2 regions of the Xanthomonas sp. NCPPB 3582 genome follow, and region 2 is predicted to be linked to the other one. Evidence: predicted binding sites of a transcription regulator. Region 2 holds the regulator's gene; the other holds the start of a gene.
What was found. The regulator FliA, encoded in region 2, starts transcription of late flagellar genes. The targets are predictions, from matches to a motif close to TAAAGTTTNNCNNNCNNNGGCCGATAA.
Positions count from the first base shown of each region.

Region 1: a site for FliA is predicted at 2,134-2,160, ahead of ACCQ05_RS09380 (methyl-accepting chemotaxis protein). Genes of this name have one in related genera too.

Region 1 covers NZ_CM192968.1:2,218,703-2,223,116, forward strand. The annotation lists gene ACCQ05_RS09370 (DEAD/DEAH box helicase) at 1-1,411, shown strand, start outside; gene ACCQ05_RS09375 (DNA-3-methyladenine glycosylase) at 1,351-1,971, opposite strand; gene ACCQ05_RS09380 (methyl-accepting chemotaxis protein) at 2,271-3,929, shown strand; gene ACCQ05_RS09385 (chemotaxis protein CheW) at 3,941-4,414, shown strand, end outside.
Region 2 covers NZ_CM192968.1:2,756,039-2,760,452, reverse strand. The annotation lists gene ACCQ05_RS11670 (chemotaxis protein CheA) at 1-923, opposite strand, end outside; gene ACCQ05_RS11665 (protein phosphatase CheZ) at 926-1,552, opposite strand; gene cheY (chemotaxis response regulator CheY) at 1,552-1,944, opposite strand; gene ACCQ05_RS11655 (RNA polymerase sigma factor FliA) at 1,969-2,736, opposite strand; gene ACCQ05_RS11650 (MinD/ParA family protein) at 2,733-3,617, opposite strand; gene flhF (flagellar biosynthesis GTPase FlhF) at 3,604-4,414, opposite strand, start outside.

The DNA.
Region 1 (4,414 bases), 540 kb from region 2:
GGCGCCGCTGCCGGCGCTGGCGCGCGCGCTGCGCCTGCCCGAGACCGACGTTGCACCGGCGCTGGCGGCGCTGCAGCGCGAAGGCTACGTCATGGCCGGGCGCTTCAGCGCGCAGGCAGCGGCGGACGAGTGGTGCGAGCGGCATCTGCTGGCGCGCATCCATCGCTACACCCTGGGGCGGCTGCGGCGCGAGATCGAGCCGGTGTCGCAGCGCGACTACGCACGTTTCCTGTTCGAATGGCAGCACCTGGACAGCGCCGGCCGGGTTGCCGGCCCCGATGCGCTGGCCGGGGTGGTAGGCCAGCTGGAAGGCTTCGAAGCGCCAGCGGCGCTGTGGGAAACCGAACTGCTGCCGGCACGCGTGCGCGACTACCAACCGGCGTGGCTGGATGAACTGTGCACCGCCGGCCGCACCGTGTGGGCGCGGCTGCGCCCGGGTGGCGGCCGCAGCGGCGCCGCGTTGCGATCGACCCCGATCGTGCTGCTGCCGCGACGGCAGGCGCAGCGCTGGAGCAGCCTGGCGCGCGCCGCCGACGAGGAACCGCTGGGTTCGCGCGCGCAACGCGTGGCGGAGGTATTGCAGCAGCAAGGCGCGCTGTTCTTCGATGAGATTGCCGATGCCGCGCGCCTGATGGGCACCGAGCTGGAAGACGCACTGAGCGAACTGGTCATGCGTGGCCGCGTGCATTGCGACAGCTACGCCGGGCTGCGCGCGCTGCTGGTGCCGGCGTCCAAGCGGCCGTCGGCGTTGTCGCGCCACCGCCGCCGCGCCAGCGCGCTGGGCATTCGCGATGCCGGCCGCTGGGCGCCGGTGCGTGCATTGCCGGACCTGCCGCTGGCCGAAGCCGGCGAACGCCACCAGGACATGCTGGAACACGTGGCACGCACGCTGCTGCGCCGCTATGGCGTGGTGTGCTGGCGGCTGCTGGAACGAGAAGCCGCATGGCTGCCGCCGTGGCGCGAGTTGCTGCGCATGTATCAACGCCTGGAAGCCCGCGGCGAGATCCGTGGCGGCCGTTTCATCTGCGGGCTGTCCGGTGAGCAGTTCGCGCTGCCGGAGGCGATTGCCGCCTTGCGCCGCGTGCGCGCGCAGGCACCGCAACACCAATGGGTCTGCGTCAGCGCAAGCGACCCGGCCAACCTGCTCGGCAGCCTGCTGCCCGGCGAGCGGGTCGCGCGGGTGCCGGGCAATCGTGTGGCGTACCTGGACGGCATGCCGATGGCGGTGTGGGTGGCCGAGCGCTTCGAGGCGCTGCAGGCACTCGACGCCGAGCAGGGCGCGCAGGCGCTGAAGTTGCTGCAGCGCGGGCCCGGCGCTGCCGAACCGACGCCGCTGCAACAATGGCTGGCTCAGCCGCCCGCCAGCGCGGCGCGCGCGCCGCTCACGCGCGCAGGCGGCCGCGACAGATAGCGGCTATCGGGCACCACCCAGCGCCACGGTGCCTCGACCGCCTTGCGGATGCCGATCCGTGGGGTTGCCAGCGGCGCAGCCGGTGGCGGCATGCCGTCGTCTTCGATCCACAGCCGCGCTGCGCTAGCGGTCAGGTCCAGTCCGTTGTCGGCCGCGCTCACTCCAAATGCCTGCGCAAGCCGGCCGGGCCCGGTAGTCAGCACCTTGGTGGGCACGCCGCCCCGCGCGGCCTGCATGGTGTCCATGCCGTCCACCGGCTCCAGCGCGCGGATCAGCACCGCATGCCCGGGCGCGCCGCCGCAGACGGCGTTGATCGCCCAGTGCATGCCGTAGATGAAATACACGTACAGGTGGCCGGGAGCGCCGAACATCACCCGCGTGCGCGGCGTCATGCCACGGAACGAATGCGCCGCCGGATCCTCGCTGCCGCAATAGGCTTCCACTTCGGTGATGCGACCACGACGGCCGTCATCGCTGGCAAGCACCTTGTTGAGCAGGCGCGGGGCTACCTCGCGCGCATCGTGGTCGTAGAAATGGCGGGGCAGGGGCGTGATCGGCATGCGGCAAGCCTAGCGGTGTGTTGGTGATGTCGCTGCGGACTGTCCCGGACAGACGACGGATGGGGGTAGGAATTTTCCGAATGCAGACGCGCAAGAGCGTTTGCCCTGTCACAAAAGCGCAGATCCAGTTGGCTGAATGGGCGCGTAACGGCGGTGAACGTCTCAAGCGCGTTTTGCCATCGCCGATAGCTATAGGCGATCGGTTAGACCAGTCGCCTCGCCGCCATCGGCACGCACAGCACCGTCGGTCGTCCATGCAGCGCATGTGGCCCACGCATCATTCTCACGAGAACTCCCCAATGTTAGGCAACTTCAAAATCGGAACCAGGCTGATCGTGGCGTTCCTGATCGTTTCGGCGATCGGCGCATGCATCGGGTGGGTGGGCTATTCCAACTCCGGCCGCATCAGCGACCTGTCGACCTCGCTGTATGAGCGCGAATTGCTGGGCCTGTCCAACGTCAAGGAGGCCAACATCAACCTGATCTACGCCGGCCGCGCGCGCGCCAACCTGTTGCTGGCCAGCAGCGCGGAAGAGCGCCAGTCGCATGTGCAGAACATCGACAAGTACACCGCCAAGGTGGTCGAGCACATGGCGCGTGCGCGCGAGAGCTTCCAGACCGAGGAAGGCAAGAACAAGCTGGCGCAGTTCGATCGCGCCTGGCAGACCTATCTGGACGAGCGTGGCCGTTTCATCGAAGCGGCCAACCGCGAAGCGCTGCGCGAAGCCAATCCCGAGCTTGCCGCGCTTTCGCGTGCGGTGCGCGCCAGCTCGGACGAAGTGGATACCCTGATGACCGACCTGAGCGGCCTGCGCGAGCGCAGCGCGGCCTCGGCCAACGCCGAAACCGGCGCCATCCATGCGCGCAGCTCCAAGCTGTTGATCGCCATCATCTGCAGTGGCGTGCTGCTCGGCGCCATCCTGGGCGTGGTGATCAGCCGCAGCGTCACCGGCCCGATCCGGCGCGCCGTCTCGGTGGCCAACGGGCTGTCCGAAGGCGATCTGACCATGCAGATCGATGTGCATGGCCGCGACGAAACCGCGCAGCTGCTCGAAGCGATGCGCACCATGGTGCAGAAGTTGTCGCAGGTGGTGGGCGAGGTGAATACCAGCGCCGAGACCCTGGCCAGCGCCTCCGAAGAAGTCAGCGCCACCGCGCAGTCGCTGTCGCAGGCGGCCAGCGAACAGGCGGCCGGCGTCGAGGAAACCAGCGCCTCGCTGGAGCAGATGACCGCCTCGATCAGCCAGAACACCGAGAACGCACGCATTACCGACGGCATGGCCACCCAGGCCGCCAAGGAAACCATCGAAGGCGGCGAAGCGGTGGTGGCCACCACCCAGGCGATGAAGCAGATCGCGCAGAAGATCGGCATCATCGACGACATCGCCTACCAGACCAATCTGCTCGCGCTCAATGCCGCCATCGAAGCGGCGCGTGCCGGCGAACATGGCAAGGGCTTTGCAGTGGTGGCCGCCGAAGTGCGCAAGCTGGCCGAACGCAGCCAGGTGGCCGCGCAGGAGATCGGCGAAGTGGCCAGCTCGAGTGTGGAACTGGCCGACCGCGCCGGGCGTTTGCTCGACACCATCGTGCCCAGCATCAAGCGCACCTCGGATCTGGTGCAGGAGATCTCTGCCGCGTCCGAAGAACAATCGTCCGGGGTCAGCCAGATCAATTCGGCGGTGGTGCAGTTGAGCCAGACCACCCAGCAAAATGCCAGCGCCTCCGAAGAACTGGCCGCCACCGCCGAGGAAATGAGCGCGCAGGCCGAGCAACTGCAGCACAGCATGGCGTTCTTCCGCCTTGGCGGGCAGGGGCCGGTGAGCACGCCGCCCAAGCGCGGCAAGCAGGTCGCCGCACGGCCGGCACGCGTGGCAGGTGCGCGCGGCTGGCGCAGCAGCGCGGCGCCGGCCTACGCGATGTCCGAGGGCCCGGACGAAGGCCAGTTCGCTCGCTTCTGAGAGATCGATCGATGACTGCAAACACTCCCGATGCAATGCCCGGCGACGCCGACGCGGCCGCCCAGTACCTGACCTTTCAGCTCGATGGCGAAACCTTCGCCACCAGCATTCTGGGCATTCGCGAAATCATCCAGTACCGCACCCCGACGCCGGTGCCATCGATGCCGGCCTGCGTGCGCGGGGTGATCAACCTGCGCGGGGCGGTGGTGCCGGTGGTGGACCTGCAGGCGCGGCTGGGACGCGCCGACAGCGCCATCAACAAGCGCAGCTGCATCGTGATCCTGTCCACCGAGCAGCCACAGGGCACCCAGGTGATCGGCGTGCTGGTGGACGCGGTCAATGCGGTGATCGAGCTGGCCGAGCAGGACATCGAAGCGGCACCGGCGTTCGGCACGCATATCCGCCGCGATCTGCTGCGTGGCATGGGCAAGGTGGGCGAACGTTTTGTGGTGCTGCTGGACATGGAACAGGTGCTGCAGGTGGAC
Region 2 (4,414 bases):
ACATGGCCGCTACGAGGCTTGCCGGTGGCTTCGCGCAGGGCCGGCGATTCGATGCCGTGGTCGATGGCGTTGCGCACCAGGTGCACCAACGGGTCGGCCAGGGCTTCGACCAGATTACGATCGAGCTCGGTTTCGGCGCCGATCAGTTCCAGCTCCACTTCCTTGGACAGGGTGCGCGCAACGTCGCGGGCCACCTTGGGGAAGCGCGCGAAGACCTTGCTCACCGGCTGCATGCGGGTGCGCATGACCGCGGTCTGCAGGCGGGCGGTGGCGATGTCCAGCGTGCTCACCGCGCGGTCGAGTTCTTCGTCGCGCAGGCGGGTGCGCAAGGTCTTGAGGCGGTTGCGCGAGAGCACCAGTTCGCCAATCAGGTTGACGATGGCATCCAGGCGCTTGGTGTCCACGCGCACGGTCTGTTCGGCTTCGGCACCGGCCTTGGCGGCCGCCTTGGGGCCGGCCTTGGCGCCGGGCGCTGCGGGTGCGTGGGCGTCATCGTGTGCCGGAGCGGCAGCGGCCTTGGGCGCCGCCTTGACCGCTGGCGGGCCGCTCTTGGCATCGAACTGCGCAATCAGCGTGGCCGGTGCGTGCGGCACGGGTTCGCCCGAGCCCATCGCGTCCAGCATGGCCTGCAGATAATCCAGCGACTGCTGCGCGGCATCGAAGTGATGCGCTTGCAGCACCGCCTGGCCGGAGCGCGCCATGCCCAGGGTTTCCTCGGCGGCGTGGCACAGCTCCACCATCGGCTTGATCGCCAGGAAGCCGGCGCCGCCCTTGAGGGTGTGGAAGCCGCGGAACACCGCGTTGAGCTGGTCGGCTTCGTCTGGCGCCTGTTCCAGCGACACCAGCTGTTCGCCGAGGCGGTCCAGGATCTCCTGGGCCTCGACGATGAAATCGGCAGCAATATCGTCTGGAACAGCACTCATGGTTACAACCCCAATCCGGACAGCAGGTCGTCGGCGTCGTCCTGCGACACCGCGTGACGGTCCAGGCCCTTGACTGCAGGACCGGCAAGACCGCCGTCGTCTTTCTTCGGCTCGGGATTCTTCGGCGGCAGGCCGAGTGCACCGAAGCCCTCATGCACGCGGCGCACGATCCCGGCCACGCGGCGGATGATCTGGCCGCTCAGGTCCTGGTAGCTCTGCGCCAGCGACAGCTCGGTGAGGTTATGGCGCATCTTGTCCATCAGCGCGCCCTGGTCCTGATTCAGGCCACCGTCGCGCAGCTGGTTGGCCAGCACGCGGCATTCCTCGACCAGGTCCAGCGTGCGATGGCTGGCCTTTTCGGTCATTTCCACCACGTGGTCCAGGCGCGAGCAGGCATCGTCCAGTTCGCCGGCTTCTTCGGGCAAGGTGGGCAATTCGCCCAGGGCCTGTCCGAGTTCGCGGGCGAGCCGGCTCAGGCTCTGCATCATCGGGCGTGTGCGCAGCGCGGCGAGGTGATCGACCTCGCGACGCCAGGCGATCTGGTCACCGCTTTCCAGTGCATCGAGCGCGCTTTGCAGGCGCTCGATCAACGCGGCACGTTCGGCATCGGCTTCCACGGTGGCGTTCATCAGGCGGTCGCCGCCAGACGTTCGAACACCTTGCCCAGCTTCTCTTCCAGCGTCTGGGCGGTGAACGGCTTGATGATGTAGCCGTTCACGCCGCACTGCGCGGCTTCGATGATCTGCTCGCGCTTGGCTTCGGCGGTGACCATCATCACCGGCAGGTGCTTGAGCTTGGCGTCGGCGCGGATGTTGCGCAGCAGGTCGATGCCGGTCATGCCGGGCATGTTCCAGTCCGTCACCACGAAGTCGAACGGGCCCGCGCGCAGCGCAGCCAGCGCGCTGTTGCCGTCTTCGGCCTCTGCGGTATTGGTGAAGCCAAGATCCGCCAACAGATTCTTGACGATACGTCGCATCGTCGAGAAGTCGTCCACGATCAGGATCCGCATGTTCTTGTTCACATCAAGCTCCTAACACGAAAAAAATCAATCGTCATTTTCGACACCGGCATCGGCCAGTTCGAATACCTTGAGGCGGCCGCGCAGACGCACCACGGCCTGGCCATGGATCTGGCACACGCGCGATTCGCTGACACCGAGCACGGCGCCGATTTCCTTCAGGTTCAATTCCTGTTCGTAGTACAGCGACAGCACCAGCTGCTCGCGCTCGGGCAACTGGCCGATGGCCTTGCCCAGCTCGCGGCCGAATTCGCCACGCTCCATCATCTGCTGCGGATTGGGCCCGCCCTTGGCGGTGGTGTCCAGCTCGCCGTGATCTTCGATGCGCGATTCCAGGCTCAGCACCTGGCCGCGCGCGGCATCTTCCATCAGGCGCAGATACTCCGGCAGCGGCATTTCCATCGCGGCGGCCACTTCGGTGGCGGCGGCGGCACGGCCGGTGTTCTGCTCGATCTTGCGCACTGCAGCAGCGGCGTCGCGGGCGCGGCGGTGCACCGAGCGCGGCACCCAGTCGCCACGGCGGATCTCGTCGATCATCGAGCCGCGGATACGGATCGAGGCATAGGTCTCGAACGAGGCGCCCTGTTCGGAGTCGTAGCTGCGCGAGGCCTCGATCAGGCCGATCATGCCGGCCTGGATCAGGTCGTCCACTTCCACGCTCGCCGGCAGGCGGGCGGCCAGATGGTGGGCGATGCGGCGCACCAGATCGGCGTGCTGGGTCACCACGTCGTTGGCGTTGTTGCGTTGCACGGCGCGGTATTGCGCGCTAGCGGTCGTTGCGGTGGCGGTGCTCATGCGGCCACTCCCCGTTGAATGATGCGTTCGACAAAGAACTCGACGTTGCCGCGCGGCACGGTGGGGGCCTGCCAGCGCGAGGTACGGCGCGCGATTTCTGCGATGGCCTGCGCCGACGGACTGGCGGGGTAGGCCTTGATGACGGGTTGCTGACGCTGCACCGACAGGCGCAGCCAGTCGTCCTGCGGCACGTGGCCGAGGTAGTTCAGCGACACGTCGCCGAGGAACTTCTCGCAGACGCGCGAGAGCTTGTCGTACAGCAGGCGGCCCTCGTTGGGGTCGCGCACCATGTTGGCGATGATCTGCAGGCGGTCCACGCCGCGTTCGCGCGAGAGCACCTTGATCAGCGCGTAGGCGTCGGTGATCGAGGCCGGCTCGTCGCAGACCACCACCACGGTGTCCTGGGCGGCCTGGCAGAAGGTCAGCACGCTGTCGGTGATGCCGGCGGCGGTGTCGATGACCATCACATCCAGGTCGCGTTCCAGTTCGGAGAACACGTTGACCAGGCCGATGTGCTGGGCCGGGGCCAGTTCTGCCATGTGGCGGCGACCGGAGGCGGCCGGCACCACCAGCACGCCGCCGGGGCCTTCGATGATCACTTCATCGAGCGTGCAGCGGCCGGCGATCAGGTCGGCCAGGGTGTACTTGGGCGAGAGCCCCAAGACCACGTCCAGGTTGGCCAGGCCAAGGTCGGCGTCCAGCAGCAGCGTGCGTTTGCCCATGTCGGCAAGCGCTACGGCCAGGTTGGCGGAGATGTTGGTCTTGCCCACGCCGCCCTTGCCACCGGTCACGGCAATGGTGCGCACCGGGCCCAGGGGCTCGGGACGGGTCGCCGACAGGGGGAAGGCGTTGGTCAGCTTGGCGTATTCACGCGACTGCATGGTTGTGCTCCGGAGTACAGGGCTTATCGGCAGCGCGCCGCAAATCTTCAAGACGAAGAACGAGACTGGCGGCATTGGCGCGGTGCAGGTCGTCGGGGACCCGCTGTCCGTCAGTCACCCAGGTGATGGGCATCTGGTGATCGACCACCACCGACAAGGCGCTGCCGAAGCGGCCGGTCTCGTCGAGTTTGGTCAGCACCACGCCTTGGGGCTTGGCGTGGGCGAAGCGGCGCACGACCTCGTCGAGGTCGGCGAAATGCGAGTTGGCGGGCAGCACCAGCAGCGAGGTGACCTGCTGGGCGGCGCGCAGCCAGTTCAGCTGGGCGGCCAGGGCGCGGTCGCGCTGGCCCATGCCGGCGGTGTCGATCAGCACCAGCTTGTAGTCGCGCAGGCGGTCCAGCAGTTCGAGCAGGCTTTCGGCGCTGTCGGCCTCGTGCACCGCGATGCCGAGCTGGCGGCCGTAGCTGTGCAGCTGCTCGCGGCCGCCGACGCGCAGGGTGTCGGTGGTGACCAGGGCCACGTCGCGCGGGGCGTGCTGGGCGGCGAAGCGCTGGGCCAGCTTGGCGATGGTGGTGGTCTTGCCGGCACCGGTCGGGCCGACCAGGGCGATCACGCCGCCGCGTTCCAGCGGGTCGACCGGGGCCACCGGCAGGCGCTTGGACAGCAGGCCCAGCATCAGCCCGCGGCCGCGGTGCAATTCGGTATCGGCCGGGATCTGCATGGCGACGTCGCGGGTCAGGCCGGCGTCGAAGCCATAGTCGTCCATCAGTTCCAGCGCCTGCGCACGCACCGGGGAG